DNA from 4 places in the Mesorhizobium sp. WSM4807 genome. Region 4 is predicted to be linked to each of the others. Evidence: riboswitches for the same ligand, from Rfam matches in the RefSeq annotation. Region 4 holds a riboswitch; each other region holds the start of a gene.
What was found. Region 4 has a riboswitch for cobalamin ahead of AC0L3N_RS15935 (DUF1636 family protein). Riboswitches for the same ligand answer to the same signal wherever they lie in the genome.
Positions count from the first base shown of each region.

Region 1 (4,027 bases), on a different contig from region 4:
CAAGCGCATCGAGGAAAAGCGCGAGGATCTACGCCAGAAGCGCCGCGACCTCGAAGAGACCTTGGCCGAACTCGACCAGGCCGAGGAATCCTGCGTCGAGCGATTGGTGGAACTCGGCGTCAACACCTGACCGGCCTTTTCGATAATTCTACTCTTAAAAAGACCTTGCCGCACGCCTCAAATCCAGCGCCGCACCTTTTTCGCGTAATCCCGGTATTTCTTGCCGAATTTCGCCGTCAGAACTCTTTCCTCGCCCTCGATAGCCATCTTCTGCGTTGCGAAGGCGGCGATGATCGCCAGCGGCAGGAACCATACGATCCCCGAGATAAGGGCGACGCCGATCATCAGCAGCGTGTTGGCCAGATATATCGGGTTGCGGCTGACGGCGAAGGGGCCTGATGTGACCAGATGGTCCGGCACGGCGTTTGGGTGGAGCGTCGTCTTTGCCCGGATCATGGTGCGGATCGCCGTGAACCAGAGTGCGACGACGCCGAACAATGCCACCCAGCCGGCCGCGAACAGGATGTCGCCCAGAAGGCCGCCGATCCATGGCAGCGGATAGAGCAAGCCAAGCGCGATGCTGACGGCGATGGCCGCGACATAGATCAGCGGCGGCCACGGTATAAACCCCGGTTTCGGCTGTCCCGGTTTCTGTTGCCCAGGTTTCTGTTGATGGTCGGTCATTGTGCTCCTCCCTCCATCAAAGTGCTGTCGGCTTTGGCAGTGCAGGCGCCGGCGAGCTCGTCGAGATGTGCCTTCCATTCCGCAGCTTGGTCGTTGCGGTAGAGCCGATCAAGCGTGGCCTCGCCCTCGAGCGTATCGAGCATGCACACACAATAGCTGGAGCAGAAGTCCGTGTCGCGTGATTGCTCGCACGAAGTCTGGCATTCTTTCAGGAAGGTGACCTGCCTGGTCTCGACCGGTGCCGGCATGACTTGCGAAAAAAGCCAGATCGAGCCGATCAGCACAGGCTGGTGGATCAGATAGAAGGCGAGGCTGTGCCGGCCGATAAAGACCAGCGGATTTGTCCAGCGGCCGGGCGTCAGGCCTGCCAACCGCGTCAGCAGGCCGGAGGCGGAGGCGAGTTTTGCCGTCGCGATACCCGCAAGCACAGCGCCGAACCATGGAAACAGCGGGACATAATCGTTGGAGCGCGGGTTGGTTGCCGACAGGCCGACCCACCACAGGGCCGGATGGTCAAAGGTCTCGGACCTGAGGTAGAGCGGCGCGGTTATGACGAAAGCTGCCATAACCAGCGTCAGCAGCGCCGGCAGCCGCAGGAACGCCAGGCCGAGCAGGCTGGCGAGCGCGATCTCGTGCAGGATACCGAAAAAGATGAAACTGTCCGGCGTGGCAAGCCTCGTGGCAGCCGATATGGCGAGCGCCGCCCCGGCGACCATGGCGAAGCGTTTCCAGAAGCCGTCCCAGCGGATCAGTTTGCCATGGGCGAGGAACAGGCTGACGCCGACCAGGAACAGGAAGGTCGAAGCGATGCAGCGCGCGTAGAATTTCCACCAGCCGAAGGCGGTCAGGCCGGGATCGGTGTAGCCAAAGAATTCGAGATCCCAGGTGAAATGGTAACTCGCCATGGCAAGCAAAGCGACGCCGCGGGCGACGTCGATGGCGATGATGCGCTTGGATCGGTCCTGAACGGTCGGCGTAGAAATGCTCATGGTCTCGCAATCTGATTCAGCACTGCAAGACGACTATCATGGTTGCCCCAGACAAAAGAAGACAGGGCCAAATCCCGTTGATGCTCAGGGCGTCGGTGAAAGCGCCGTATGCCGCTGACGCACCCATTAGAAGCGATGCGGGCCATATTCCTCGGCATCAGCACTCCGGCCTCGTGGCGCCGGCCGGCTGGTTCCAGAGACGGTGCATTCGCGCTGGTAGCTGGCGGAATTTGGTTTGCCGGGCACGGCGATTCTGCCTATAGTCGCACCCGTCGTCGGTTCCGTTTGGAACCAAGAGGGAATGCGGTAAGGGCGATTCTTTGCCCAATGCCGTGGCTGCCCCCGCAACTGTGTGCGGTAGTCCTCTCCATATGCCACTGAAGAGTTTCTTTCGGGAAGAGCTTCTTCGGGAAGGTGGGGAAGGGCGCTGACCCGCGAGCCAGGAGACCTGCCGGCGACAGGAGAACTGACTTCTATGCCCTCGGGTGGAGGGCGAAAGGACAAGACATGAATACCGCTTCCGTCTCGCTCGGCGCTTCCATCTCCTCGCAGTCGCGCTTCGTGCAGCTGGCGCTTGCTGCATTTCTCGGCATTTTCGTCATGGGCTTTGTCGGCTTCTCGCATATCGATGCGGTCCACAATGCCGCCCACGACTATCGCCATTCGATGGCGTTTCCCTGCCACTGACGAGGGGCCGACATCATGACACTGTTTCGCAACGTCGTATTCATCGCGGCGATCGCAGGGCTTGTGGCTGGCGTCGTTCTTGCCTGCATGCAGGCCTACGCCACCGTGCCGCTCATTCTCAAGGCGGAAGTCTACGAGCAGGCCGGCGGTGGTCACACGCATGACCATACCGCGGCGCCCGCCGCGAACGCCTCGGACGCCAATGCCATGAGCAGCGCCGCACCGGCGCCGGCCGAAGCTGCGGCCCCGGAAGACGAAGGCTGGGCGCCGGCCGACGGTTTTGAACGATTCGCCTTCAATGTCGTTGCCAACGTCGTCACCGGCATCGGCTTTGCGCTGATCCTGGTCGCCGCTTCGGAGTTCGCCGGCGGCATCGGCAATTGGCGTCAGGGCCTGTTCTGGGGCCTTGCCGGCTTTGCGGTGTTCACGCTGGCTCCGAACCTCGGCCTGCCGCCCGAACTGCCGGCTATGATGCCGGCTGCCGATCTCACCCAGCGCCAGATCTGGTGGACGGCGACGGTGATAGCGACCGCGGCCGGTCTCGGGCTGCTCGCCTTTCGCAAATCGCTGCCGCTGGCGCTGCTTGCCGTGGCGTTGATCGTGGCGCCGCATATTGTCGGCGCGCCGCAGCCCGACAGTTTCGAATCGCCGATCCCGGAAGGCCTGCACCACCAGTTCGTGGTGGCGGTGACGCTGACCAATCTGGTGTTCTGGCTGGTGCTCGGCGCCGTCGTCGGCGCGGTGCGCGGCCGCTTGACCGGCACCGCGACCGGCCTGCGCGACAGCTTTGCCTGATCCCGTTGCTCCCGGCGGGAGGCTGACCCTGGTCATCGGCGGTGCGCGCTCCGGCAAGAGCGCGTATGCCGAAAGATTGGTGACGGCCTGTCCGGCGCCGTGGGCCTACATCGCCACGGCGCAAGCCTATGATGACGAGATGCGTGAGCGTATCACGCTGCACCGGTCGCGGCGTGGCGAGGGCTGGACGACCGTCGACGCGCCGCTTGATCTCGTCGGCGCGATCGAGGCGCTGCCTGACGGCCGGCCCGTCCTGATCGACTGCCTGACGCTGTGGCTGACCAACCATATGCTGGCCGAACATGACGTTGAGGCCGAATGCCGAGGGCTGGCGGAAGTGCTGTCGCGGCCGCGCGGGCCGTGGTTCGTGGTTTCCAACGAAGTTGGCCAGGGCATCGTGCCCGACAATGCGCTCGCCCGCCGGTTTCGCGATGCCGCCGGCCGGCTCAACCAGCAGGTCGCGGCAGTCGCCGGCACCGTGCTGCTGATGGTGGCGGGACTGCCGCTCAAGGTGAAATGAGATGACCGATATCGACGACAGGGACGAGGAACGCCACCGCGCCAAGATGGCCAAGCGCAAGGCGGTGCAGGACGCAGAGGTCGCGGCAAAGACGGTCGAGAAGGGGCTGCTGATCGTCAACACCGGGCCCGGCAAGGGCAAGACCACTGCCGCCTTCGGGCTGGCGCTGAGGATGCTCGGCTACGGCAGGCGCGTCGGCGTCGTCCAGTTCATCAAGGGCAAATGGCACACCGGCGAGAAGGACGCTTTTGCAGCTTTCGGCGACCGTGTCGTCTGGCACACGATGGGCGAGGGTTTCACCTGGGAGACGCAGGATCTAAAGCGCGACATCGCCGCCGCCGAGGCTGCCTGG
Region 1 is NZ_JBVVQY010000017.1:135,618-139,644, reverse strand. It holds gene AC0L3N_RS21985 (MerR family transcriptional regulator) at 1-130, shown strand, start outside; gene AC0L3N_RS21980 (methyltransferase family protein) at 178-684, opposite strand; gene AC0L3N_RS21975 (acetyltransferase domain-containing protein) at 681-1,673, opposite strand; cobalamin riboswitch at 1,933-2,143, shown strand; gene AC0L3N_RS21970 (CbtB domain-containing protein) at 2,181-2,360, shown strand; gene AC0L3N_RS21965 (CbtA family protein) at 2,376-3,155, shown strand; gene cobU (bifunctional adenosylcobinamide kinase/adenosylcobinamide-phosphate guanylyltransferase) at 3,178-3,675, shown strand; gene cobO (cob(I)yrinic acid a,c-diamide adenosyltransferase) at 3,677-4,027, shown strand, end outside.
Region 1: another riboswitch for cobalamin. It lies ahead of AC0L3N_RS21970 (CbtB domain-containing protein); the one in region 4 lies ahead of AC0L3N_RS15935 (DUF1636 family protein).

Region 2 (4,027 bases), on a different contig from region 4:
ATGCGTCGGCATAGGGCCATTTCACATTCGCCAAAAAAAGGCCGGCCCCGGCGTGGCGAGAAGCCGGCTTGGGTTTTTGGCGGAGATTTTGATGCCGGATTATGACGTGCTTTGCATCGGCAATGCCATTGTCGACATCATCGCCCAGTGCGACGAGGCATTTTTGGAGACGAACGGCATCATCAAGGGCGCGATGAACCTCATCGACACACAGCGCGCCGAACTGCTCTACAGCCGCATGGGCCCGGCGATCGAAGCCTCCGGCGGCAGCGCCGGCAACACGGCGGCGGGCGTCGCCAGCTTCGGCGGCCGCGCCGCCTTCTTCGGCAAGGTCTCGAATGACACGCTCGGCGAAATCTACGCCCATGACATGCACGCCCAGGGCGTGGCCTTCGACACCAGACCGCTCAATGGCGAACCGCCGACGGCGCGCTCGATGATCTTCGTCACGCCGGACGGCGAGCGCTCGATGAATACCTATCTCGGCGCTTGCGTCGAGCTCGGTCCGGAGGATGTCGAGGCGGACAAGGCGTCGGGCGCCGCCGTCACTTATTTCGAGGGCTATCTGTGGGACCCGCCGCGCGCCAAGGAAGCGTTCCGGCAGACGGCGAAGCTCGCCCACGCAGCCGGGCGCGAAGTGTCGATGACATTGTCGGATTCGTTCTGCGTTGACCGCTACCGCGAGGAGTTTCTGGAGCTGATGCGCTCGGGCACCGTCGATATCGTTTTTGCCAATAGCCACGAGATCAAGTCGCTGTACCAGACCGCCTCCTTCGACGAGGCGCTGGCCCAGATCCGCAAGGATTGCAAGATCGCCGCCGTCACCCGCTCCGAAAAGGGCTCGGTCATCGTGCGCGGCGACGAGACCGTCACCATCAATGCGACGGAAATCCGCGAACTGGTCGACACCACCGGCGCCGGCGACCTCTATGCCGCCGGCTTCCTCTACGGCTACACACAAGGCCGCAGCCTGAAGCATTGCGGCGATCTCGGCTCACTGGCGGCCGGGCTGGTGATCCAGCAGATCGGGCCAAGGCCGCGGCAGAATTTACGCCGCGAGGCCAAGCAGGCGGGGCTGTTGTAGGGAGGCATTTCCGCGAGGTGCTGTCCACCGTGCCGTTGTGCAGGCTGTCCAGACAGGCGCGGGTAAATCGAAATGTCGCGTGCCTGCGTGAAGGATGGCGGTTTTTCTCCGAATTTCTGATTTCTTGAGGCTCAGGGACGTTGTCGCACTTCGGGCCAGTACTGCCGGCCGATCATGATGGCCAACACGCCCTTTTTGACGAAAGTCGTTTTGAGCCGGGATCGTAGACTGGCAGATTGCCCGAGCGGCCAGGCACAGCTTGCGCAGACCGGCGAGTGGCGCAAATGGCTCAGCTCTACCGCGACCTGCGACTTGGGAAACATGCCGCAGGTGAACGGTTCACATAAACACATAAACATTTCTTTATACCGCATTGACAACAAAGCGGGCTGCTGCGATTGTCCGCGTGTCGTGGTTCTCCGCAAGGCGTTGCCGTAGCGGAGCTAAGAGGGAAGCCGGTGCAATGCCGGCGCTGCCCCCGCAACTGTAAGCGGCGAGCCAAACCCATCAATGTCACTGGGGCGAACTGCCCCGGGAAGACGGGCAGAGGCTGTGACCCGCGAGCCAGGAGACCTGCCACGGTAAACAACGTCCACGGGCGGGGTGTCTGGTGGCCGCGGCAGCTCGGCGTTTATGCCGGCCTGCTAGCGCCTTCCTTGTCCCCGCCGCAACCATCGGGGTATGGAATGAATGTCTCCCAGCAAGTTCCCATAGCAACGCTTGGCATGCCGCGCATCGGTCGCCGGCGAGAACTGAAATTCGCGCTCGAAAGCTACTGGTCCGGAAAATCTTCTGCTGCCAACCTTCTGTCGACGGCGAAGGCACTCCGTGCCGCCAGCTGGAGCGAGCAGCACGACCGCGGCGTGTCGAAAATCCCGTCGAACGATTTCTCACTTTATGACCATGTGCTCGACACCGCAGCAATGGTCGGCGCCGTGCCATCCCGTTACGGCTGGACGGGCGGCGAGGTCCCGCTCGACATCTATTTCGCGATGGCGCGCGGGACGCAAGGCGATACTGCGGGTTGCGTTCACGCCAGTCACGGGCATGCAGTTCAGGGCCAGCGCGTAACCGCGATGGAAATGACCAAATGGTTCGACACTAACTACCACTACATCGTGCCGGAGCTGGGGGACGATCAGGCATTCGCCCTCTCGTCGACGAAACCAGTCGATCACTTTCTGGAGGCAAAAGAGCTCGGCATCCATACACGCCCGGTCATCCTTGGACCGGTCACCTTCCTCAAGCTGGCGAAGTCTCCCGACCAGTGTTTCAATCCCATAGCGCTCCTACCGCGGCTGCTGCCCGTCTACGAGGAACTCCTGCGGAGGCTGGAGCTCTCGGGGGCCGACTGGGTGCAGATTGATGAGCCGGCCCTTGTGCTCGACCTTAGCCCGAACGAACGAGCTGCCTTCGAATTCACATACGGCCAGCTGTCGAAAGCCGCGCCCAAGTTGAAAATTATGCTGGCGACCTATTTCGGGCCGCTGGGAGACAATCTGGAGACCGCGCTTTCGCTGCGCCTGGCGGGCCTACATCTCGACCTCGTGCGTGCTCCCGAGCAGTTGGAGACGGTTGGTCGGCTCGCACCGAAGGATCTGGTGCTCTCACTTGGCTTGATCGACGGCCGCAACGTCTGGCGCGCGAACCTGGCTGCCATTCTCGACCGCATCAAGCCGATCGTTGCCGGCTGGCCGCTGGATCGCGTCGAGATTGCGCCTTCCTGCTCGATGCTTCATGTGCCGATGGACCTGCGGATGGAGACCGCGCTCGATGTGGATGTCAGTTCGTGGCTGGCATTCGCCGCCCAGAAGAGTGAAGAGCTGCTTGTGCTGGCCCAAGCCTTATCGGAAGGCAGGGAGGCCGTAGCAGGCGCACTGAAAGCTTCTGCCGAGGCGGCCGCGGCGCGCGCAATGTCTGAAAAGGTCCATGATCCGCTCGTCCATGGGCGGGTTATCAGCATTGACGGCGCCAAGAAGCAACGAAAGAGCGCATTTGCCAAGCGCTCCAGAGTCCAGGCTGACACGCTCGGCCTGCCGCCGTTCCCGACGACGACGATCGGGTCCTTCCCGCAGACGCCCGAGGTGCGCAGGGCGCGCTCCGCTCATGCGAAGGGCCGGCTGAGCTATGTCGATTACCAGGCCTTCCTGAAGAAGGAGACCGAGGCGGCGGTCCGCTGGCAGGAGGAGATCGGGCTGGACGTGCTGGTACATGGCGAGTTCGAACGAAACGACATGGTCCAGCATTTCGGCGAGCAGCTGTCCGGCGTCGCCTTCACCCAGCATGGCTGGGTGCAAAGTTACGGCTCCCGGCTGGTGCGCCCTCCCATCATCTTCGGCGACGTATCGCGGCCCAATCCGATGACGGTTCTCTGGTGGCATTTTGCCCAGTCGCTGACGAAAAAGCCGGTGAAGGGCATGCTCACAGGCCCAGTGACGATTCTTAACTGGTCTTTTGTTCGCGACGACGTACCCCGCGCCGAGGCCTGCCGCCAGATCGCACTCGCCATCCGCGATGAAGTGGCCGACCTTGAAAGAGCTGGCTCAAGGGTGATCCAGATCGATGAGGCCGCGTTTCGCGAAGGCTTGCCCCTGCGGAAGTCCGATTGGAAACATTATCTCGGCTGGGCAGTCGAATGCTTCCGTCTCGCTTCAACGGGTGTAGAGGACGCGACCCAAATTCACACCCACATGTGCTATTCGGAGTTCAATGAGATCATCGACTCGATTGCTGAACTGGACGCGGACGTCGTTTCGATCGAGACGTCGCGCTCCAAAATGGAACTGCTGGACGCCTTCACCAAGTCCAAATATCCAAACGAAATCGGTCCTGGCGTCTACGACATTCACTCACCACGTGTCCCGGAGATTGGCGAGATTTTGCATCTCGCCCAACTTGCCCGCGAGCGACTGTCGGACGGCCAATTGTGGGTGAATCCGGATT
Region 2 is NZ_JBVVQY010000038.1:8,750-12,776, forward strand. It holds gene AC0L3N_RS30110 (adenosine kinase) at 92-1,084, shown strand; cobalamin riboswitch at 1,480-1,679, shown strand; gene metE (5-methyltetrahydropteroyltriglutamate--homocysteine S-methyltransferase) at 1,795-4,027, shown strand, end outside.
Region 2: another riboswitch for cobalamin. It lies ahead of metE (5-methyltetrahydropteroyltriglutamate--homocysteine S-methyltransferase); the one in region 4 lies ahead of AC0L3N_RS15935 (DUF1636 family protein).

Region 3 (4,027 bases), on a different contig from region 4:
TGTGATGATCGAGCAATCGATGGTGCGGCTGCCCGCGCCGCCAAGGTTCGCCTTTGTCTGCGGCTCGAATGCCTTCGTGTCGGCCGCCGCCCAGGCGCTGATCGATGCCGGCGTTCCGGCAAGCCTCATCCGCACCGAGCGCTACGGGGTTTAAGCTCCCCGCCGGTTAGGCGTCGATCTCGATCGCCGTCAGCGGCTTCGAACAGCAGGCAAGGATGAAGCCGTCGTCGATCTCGTGATCGAGGATGCCGCCATTGTGGCTCATCTCGACTGTGCCCGAGACCTTTTTTACCTTGCAGGTTCCGCACAGGCCGAACTCGCAGGCTGCGGGAATTCGTACGCCCGAAGCGCGCGCCGTCTGCAGCACGGTCTGGCCGGCAACGCAGTCGGCATCGACATCCGAAAGCGAAAAGCGGATCGGCGTTGCGGCCTCAGTAGGTATCTCGACCCCGCCCTCTGCCGGCCCACCCTTTGCCGGCCCGCCCTCTGCCGGCGAACCGAACGGGGCCGGTATTTCCTCCACCCCTGGGGCCGCGAAGCTTTCCTGATGATAGTTGGCCATGTCGAAGCCGGCCGCCTCCAGCATCTGCCGCACCGCGCGCATGAACGGATCGGGGCCGCAGCAGAAAATTTCGCGCTCGCGAAAATCGGGCGCCAGCAGCGGCAGCCGTATCGCGTCGATCCGGCCCATATGGCCGAACCAGCCCTCGCGGCTGGACCGCTCCTCGATCATGAAGCCGAGCGTCAGGCCCGGCATGCGGCTGCCGAGCAGCTCGAGCTCCTTGCGGAAGATGATCTCCTCGGGCTTTCGCGCGCAGTTGACGAAGCCGACATCTGTCCATGGCGCGCAATCGTTCAGCCAGCGCAGCATCGACATCATCGGCGTCACGCCGGAGCCGGCCGAAATGAACAGATACTTGGCCGCGGGATGGCTGTGCAGCGAAAAGTCGCCCGCCGGCCCATAGGCCTTCACGTGAACGCCGGGTTTCAGATTGTCGAACATCCAGCGCGTGCCGAGGCTGCCGGCCTGCGTTTTCACCGTCACCGCGATCGAGAACGGCCGCGACGGCGAGGACGACAGCGTATAGGTCCGCATCAGCGGGCCGTCGGTGGTCGGCAGTTCCAGCGTCACGAACTGCCCCGGTCTGTAACGGAACCAGGTCTGGTTGTCAGAGCGGAAGGTGAAGGTCTTCACGTCAGGCGCCTCGTCGCTGACGCCGATCACTTCCAGCACCTGAAGCCTGTCGTTCCAGGGCGCCATCTCGTCGAGATGGCGGTAGAGGCCGAGGTCCGTCATCGCATTCATCCCCTTGACCTCGCTCAGGCGACGCTGCGCAACGCCGGCCGCCCGGCCTCGGCAAGGCGCGGCCCGATGAAGGAGGCGTACCACTCGACGAACTGGATGACGCCGCCCTCATGCAGTTCAGAATAGGGGCCGGGCTCATAGGCCGGCGACAGGATGCCGAAGGCGTTTTCCTCGACGATGCGGCGGTCCTGGTCGTTGGTCTCAGTCCAGACATGGGTGAGTTCGGCGAGGTCGTAATCGACGCCTTCGACCGCATCCTTATGGACAAGCCATTTGGTGGTGACGGCCGTTTCCGTGGCACTGATCGGCAGCACGCGGAAGGTGACCGCATGATCGCCGAGGATATGGTTCCAGGTCGTCGGATAGTGATAGAGCAGCAGCGAGCCGATACGGTCGGTCGAAACGTCGTCGGAGAGGATCTTCTTCACCGCACGTCTTCCCGTCATCGTGTAGCTGACGGCATCGCGCAGCAGCGGCGCGCGGGTGGCGCGATACTGCCCGGCCGGATCGATGCGGAACTTGCTCGGCAAGCCCGCCGCCTCGCATTTCGCCCAGTGCGCGAGCATCTCCGGATCGCTGTCGGCGCCCTGCACGCCGGTCACGGTCGGCGCTTCCGGGAATGTCTTGCACAGTTCCGGATGGTTGCCGGCGCAATGGTAGCACTCGCGGTTGTTTTCCCAGACGAGCTTCCAGTTGCCCTTCTCGACGATGGTCGATTCGAAGGCGATTTTTGCCTCGCGCAGCCGGTGCGGCAGGAGGTAAGGCTCGATCATGGCGCGCATCGGCGCGAAATCGGCGGGCTCCTTGGCCAGGCAGATGAAGATGTAGCCACTGATGCTTTCGCAAGCCACCGGCTTCAGGCTGAACTGGCTCTTGTCGAAGCCGTCCGCCATCTGCCTTGCGAACAAGAGCCGGCCGTCCAGCTCATAGGTCCACTGGTGATAGGGACAGACGAGCTTCGCCGCCGTACCCTTGTCGGCGTTGCAGACGCGGCTGCCGCGATGCCGGCAGGAATTGTGGAAGGCGTTGATCTTGCCTTGCTGGTCGCGGACCAGCACGACCGGATAGTCGCCGATCTGCGCGGTGATGTAGCTGCCCGGCTTCGGCAACTCGCAATCGTGGCCGATGAACAGCCAGTCGCGATACCAGATCAGCTCCATGTCGAGCTTGAAGAAATCGGGATCGGTGTAGAAGGGCTGCTCGAGCGAGTAGCCTTCCCTGCGGCCGTGCAAGAGCCTCAGCATGTCGTTGCGCGCATCCATGTCCTGTCCTCATAGCCGTCGCATCGGCCCGAAATCGGAATCGATTTCGGAAAGCACGATGCGCAATTCAAAGTCTTGGAGCGTACTTTGTGCGTCCAAATGGACGCACGTCGCTCCAAAGACTGAACTGGTGGTGATGGAGGGAGGATCGGCCGCAAGCCGGCGACAGGGCCGGGCATGCACTATCCACCTCTTGACCGCCCACCGCGATCAGTCGAGTCTAGAAATCTCGGGCTGGTTTCCGGGCTCTGGAGTGTCCTTGCGGACCATCGCGACACCTTCCCAGGCTTGTGGCCCAGTGGTCTCCCGTTGCGACTTGAACTCCACCACCGTTGCGGGGGCAGCGCCGGGTTCTGACCGGCTTCCCAATTCTCCGCTTCGTCGTCACCAAGCGGCACCTGAGTTGGCATGATCTAATCATGACGGCCGGCTGACTGTCGGCATGAAAGCGACATCGTATCCATGCGGCGCGACACCGCCGGCGAAACCTGTGGACCGGGATTTGAGGAAGATGAAATTTGCGCCTGCTGCGAGCTCCTGAAAGCGTGCCGGATTGACCATTGCATGGCGCCGAAATGGTTAACGATTCGACAACAACTCAGCACCGGCTTTTTAAGCCGCTTCTAAAATCGAACCGAACGGTTCGTTTCTGTTGACAATGCGTGCATGACGCTGTGAACGCAGGTCCGGCAATCCGTCAAATGGTCGATTAGCCTTTTTGTCTTAAACCTTTGAAAACAAGCCAGAAAGCAATAACGAGAGAAGCCTCTGGTACAATTTCAAGGTGTAGATTCTTGGTCCACATGGAACAACTTCGTGATTGGAATCTGCCAGATGGCCTTCCCACATCGGCGCTGTCCGAACGACGCGAATCCCTCTCAAGACACGCCGCTAGACGGACGGAAAACTAAAGATACTGGAGTTCCAAAAATGAAAAAGATTGCTCTTACTGCCGTCGCCGTTCTGGCCATCACCGGCAGCGCCTTTGCTGGCAGCGACCATTATGGGTCCAACGGCGCCAATCAGCCGACCGCCTCGGTCGACAGTTCGTATACGGCTTCCATTCAGAAGTCGGCTCACGCTGAAAAGCCCGTCGACCAGGGCGCCGACCGCAACCTTTTCGGCAACAATTAACAGCTGATCCCAGACCATGATCCCGAAGTGGAAACCGGTTTTCGGAAAAGATCATGGTCAAACAACAAGACAAAGCGGCCAGTCCGCCGCTCGGGATCTGAAAAATTCAGGAGTACTAGAAATGAAGAAGATCATTCTTGCCACCGCCGCCATCCTGGCTGTCTCCGGCAGCGCTTTTGCCGGCAGCGACAACTTTGGATTGAACGGCGCCAACCAGCCGGCCGCTGCGGTCGACAACGGCTCGTACACGGCTTCGATTCAGAATTCGGCTTCGGCGCAGAATCCGGTTCCGGCTGACGAGAAGCCCGTCAATGGCAGCGACCGT
Region 3 is NZ_JBVVQY010000001.1:122,251-126,277, forward strand. It holds gene AC0L3N_RS00600 (FAD-binding oxidoreductase) at 1-154, shown strand, start outside; gene AC0L3N_RS00605 (FAD-binding oxidoreductase) at 167-1,297, opposite strand; gene AC0L3N_RS00610 (aromatic ring-hydroxylating oxygenase subunit alpha) at 1,321-2,568, opposite strand; cobalamin riboswitch at 2,784-2,985, opposite strand; gene AC0L3N_RS00615 (DUF680 domain-containing protein) at 3,499-3,702, shown strand; gene AC0L3N_RS00620 (DUF680 domain-containing protein) at 3,824-4,027, shown strand, end outside.
Region 3: another riboswitch for cobalamin. It lies ahead of AC0L3N_RS00610 (aromatic ring-hydroxylating oxygenase subunit alpha); the one in region 4 lies ahead of AC0L3N_RS15935 (DUF1636 family protein).

Region 4 (4,027 bases):
CTGCCCACGGAAACAGGAAGGCCACCTCCAGATCGAAGATGATGAACAGGATCGACACCAGGTAGAAACGGATGTCGAACTTCATGCGGGCGTCATCGAACGAGTTGAAGCCGCATTCATAGGCGGAAAGCTTTTCCGGATCGGGGTTGCGGTAGGCCACCAGGAAGGGTGCGGCAAGCAGCGCCAGGCCGACGACCAGCGCCACGCCGATGAACAGGACGATGGGCAGGTACGAACTCAACAATGCGTTCATGCTGCAGCTTTCCGTTGGCGGCCAATCCACTCTGATTACAGCACCGGACCCACTTGCGGAAGCGTGACAGTTTAACCACTGAACCGTTTTAGGGGGCTCTATGCTGCAACGCGGCGAGGGTTAGCGCAGGGCTTTCGGCGAAGCAAGTCAAACCTTGTTCAAAACCCGGTGCTCGACGGCATATCCGGATAAACTGATCCGATCCGCTCCTGTTTGATTTCCTTCATTTTTTACTCCAGTTTTCTCTCCTGACATAGATGCCGCCAAAACCCTGCTAGCATGGTGCGGAATCATCGCTCCCACTTTGGTCGAGCGCCAACAGAGTGCCGTCTGCATGAAGGAAAAAATCTCGCTCGCCATGGCCCGGCGCGTTGCGCTTGCCGCACAGGGGTTTGCCGATCCTCGCCCCAGCAGCACGCCGGATCGCCGCCATCTGGCCCGTGTGCTTGCCCGGACCGGCCTGCTGCAGATCGATTCCGTCAGCGCGGTGGTGCGCGCCCATTATATGCCGCTCTATTCGCGGCTTGGCCCCTACCCGCTTGCGCTGCTCGATAACGCCGCCGTGACGCGCAAGCGCACGGTCTTCGAATATTGGGCGCACGAAGCCTCCTTTCTGCCGGTCGAAACCTATCCGCTGATGCGCTGGCGCATGGAGCGGGCCGAACGTGGCGAGGAAATGTATAACGGACTGGCCAAGTGGGGCCGCGAACGCGCCGCCTACATTGAAGACATTTATCGCGAGGTCGTCGAACGAGGGCCGGTCGCCGCATCCGCCCTCGAAGGCCAGAAGGGAAACGGCGGCTGGTGGGGTTGGAGCGATGCCAAGCACGCTTTCGAATGGCTGTTCTGGGCCGGCCGTATCACCACGGCGTCGCGTCGTGGCTTCGAGCGGCTTTACGATCTGCCGGAGCGCGTGCTGCCGCCGGCAGTACTTGCTTTGCCGGTGCCCTCCCCGGAGGACGCGCACCGCGAATTGCTGCGCATTTCCGCCCGCGCCCACGGCGTCGCGACAGCGGGCGACCTGCGCGACTATTTCCGTCTCTCTCCCGCCGACATCAAGGGCCGCATTGAGGAACTGGTCGACGCCGGTGATCTTTTGCCGGTTCGCGTCGAAGGCTGGGACAAAACAGCCTATCTTCACAGGGATGCCCGTTTTCCGCGCAAGATCGAGGCGCGCGCCTTGCTTGCTCCCTTCGATCCGGTCGTCTTCGAACGAGCGCGCACGGAAAGACTGTTCGACTTCCGCTATCGCATCGAGATCTACACCCCCGCCGAAAAGCGCCAATACGGCTATTACGTGCTGCCGTTCCTGCTCGGCGAAAGGATCGTGGCGCGCGTCGACCTCAAGGCCGACCGCCCCGCCGGCGTGCTGCGCGTCCATGCCGCCTATGCCGAGCCCGGCGCCCCGCCGCAAACCGCCGCCGAACTCTTCGACGAGTTGAAGCTGATGCAGGGTTGGCTCGGCCTGGATCGCATCGAGGTGACGCCGGCCGGCGATCTGGGTTCGGCTCTCGCCAACATTGCCGCGTCGTAGACGTGCGTTGACACGACTGCCTGCACAAGCCTAAATCCGGTTCAGACGGTCTCCTCTCGGCAAAGGGAGGAGCCAAGAGGGAATGCGGTGCGAAATCCCGATTTCAAATCCGCGGCTGTCCCCGCAACTGTAAGCGACGAGCCAAGGCCGATAACCACTGGGACGGTCCCGGGAAGGCGGCACCAAGGCGATGACCCGCGAGCCAGGAGACCTGCCGTCTAGGACATAAGAATCCGATCGCCTGGCGGGTTTTCCGGGCAAGGAGCCTGATTTGGAACGCGACAGCAGTTTTTCGGCTGAGACAGCGGGCGTATTGTCCGGCGATAGGGATGCTCTGGCCGACGTCACCGTGATCGTCTGCGCCTCCTGCCGCGATGAGACTGGCTCCGATGGCCATCCTCGCGCCGGCGAATTGTTGGCCGAAGACACGCGCCGCGCTGTATCAGGCGAAAATATCCGTATCCGCACCGTCGAATGCCTCGGCAACTGCAAGCGCCGCCTCAGCGCCGCTATCCTGCGCGACGGCTGCTGGAGCTATGTCTTCGGCGACCTGACCGTGACCAGCGGCGCCGATCTGGTCGCCGGTGCAAAGCTCTTCGCCACCTCGACGGACGGCCTCATTCCATGGCGCGGCCGCCCCGATTGCCTGAAACGCGGCCTCGTCGCCCGCATTCCTCCCCTCGACCTTTTGAAGGACCAGATATGACCACTCCAGAGTCGTCCGCTAACATCTCCCGCGTGCCCTGCACCGTCGTCACCGGCTTCCTCGGCGCCGGCAAGACGACGCTGATCCGCCACCTGCTCGAAAACGCCGGCGGCAAGCGGCTGGCCATCATCGTCAACGAGTTCGGCGATATCGGCATCGACGGCGAGATTCTGAAGGGATGCGGCATCGACACCTGCCCTGAGGAAAACATCGTCGAACTGGCCAATGGCTGCATCTGCTGCACCGTCGCCGACGACTTCGTCCCGGCGCTCGACCAGATCCTGTCGCTATCGCCGAAAGTCGACCATATCCTGATCGAAACCTCCGGGCTGGCTCTGCCCAAGCCGCTGGTCCAGGCCTTCCAGTGGCCGACGGTCAAGAGCCGGGTGACCGTCGATGGCGTCATTGCGGTCGTCGACGGACCGGCGCTGGCGGAAGGCCGCGTCGCCAACGACATGGACGCCCTGCAGGCGCAGCGCGCGCAGGACGAGACGCTCGACCACGACGATCCGGTCGAGGAGGTGTTCGAGGACCAGCTCGCCTGCGCCGACCTGATCATATTGTCGAAGAGCGACCTGATGGACGCCGCCGGCTCGGCCCGGGCCAATGCGATCATCGGCGAGCATGCCGCGCGCGCCGTCAAGATCGTGCCGACCTCGCAGGGTAAGGTCGATCCGTCTGTGCTGCTCGGCCTCGGCCTTGCCGTCGAGGACGACATCGAGAACCGCAAGACCCATCACGACGACGAGCTCGACCATGAGCATGACGATTTCGACTCGTTCGTCATCGACATTCCATCGATCGCCAATCCCGACGAGCTGGCGTTGCGCGTCGCCACCGCGGCCGAGGAAGAAAACGTGCTGCGCGTCAAGGGTTTCGTCGAGGTCGGCGGCAAGCCGATGCGGCTCCTGCTGCAGGCCGTCGGCCCACGCGTCAATCACTATTACGACCGCGCCTGGACCGCCGAGGACGAGCGCCGTTCGCGCCTCGTCGTCATCGGCCTGAAAGGGCTGAACCGCCCGGCCATCGAGCGTATTCTCGCCGGCTGACCTCAGGCACGAGCCGCGATGCACATCCTCACCACAACATCCGCCTCGCTCGACGATCTCGCCGAGCCTGTTGATCTCAGGCAGACGCCTGCCGATGTCGTGGCGCTGTCTTTCACCGACAGCGATCTGGCCGGGCTGGCAGCAGCGTGGAAGACGGACGCGGAACGCCTGCCCTCGATGCGGCTGGCGGCTTTGCGCGATCTCCGCCATCCGATGTCCGTCGATCTCTGGATCGACAGCGTCGCCCGGCACGCCAGGGTTATTCTGGTTCGCATCCTCGGCGGCTACGACTGGTGGCGCTACGGCTGCGACCAGCTCGCCTCGACCGCCCGCGCACGCGGCATAAAACTGGCGCTGCTGCCCGGCGAATGCCGCGACGAGGATCTCCGGCTGATCGAATGCTCGACGCTGCCGCGCGAAGAGTTGGACGCGCTGCTTGGCTATTTCCGTGAAGGCGGCCCGGAGAATATGACGGCGCTGGTGCA
Region 4 is NZ_JBVVQY010000010.1:187,840-191,866, reverse strand. It holds gene AC0L3N_RS15945 (NADH-quinone oxidoreductase subunit A) at 1-253, opposite strand, end outside; gene AC0L3N_RS15940 (winged helix-turn-helix domain-containing protein) at 588-1,787, shown strand; cobalamin riboswitch at 1,817-2,020, shown strand; gene AC0L3N_RS15935 (DUF1636 family protein) at 2,059-2,493, shown strand; gene cobW (cobalamin biosynthesis protein CobW) at 2,490-3,542, shown strand; partial or broken gene AC0L3N_RS15925 (cobaltochelatase subunit CobN) at 3,561-4,027, shown strand, end outside.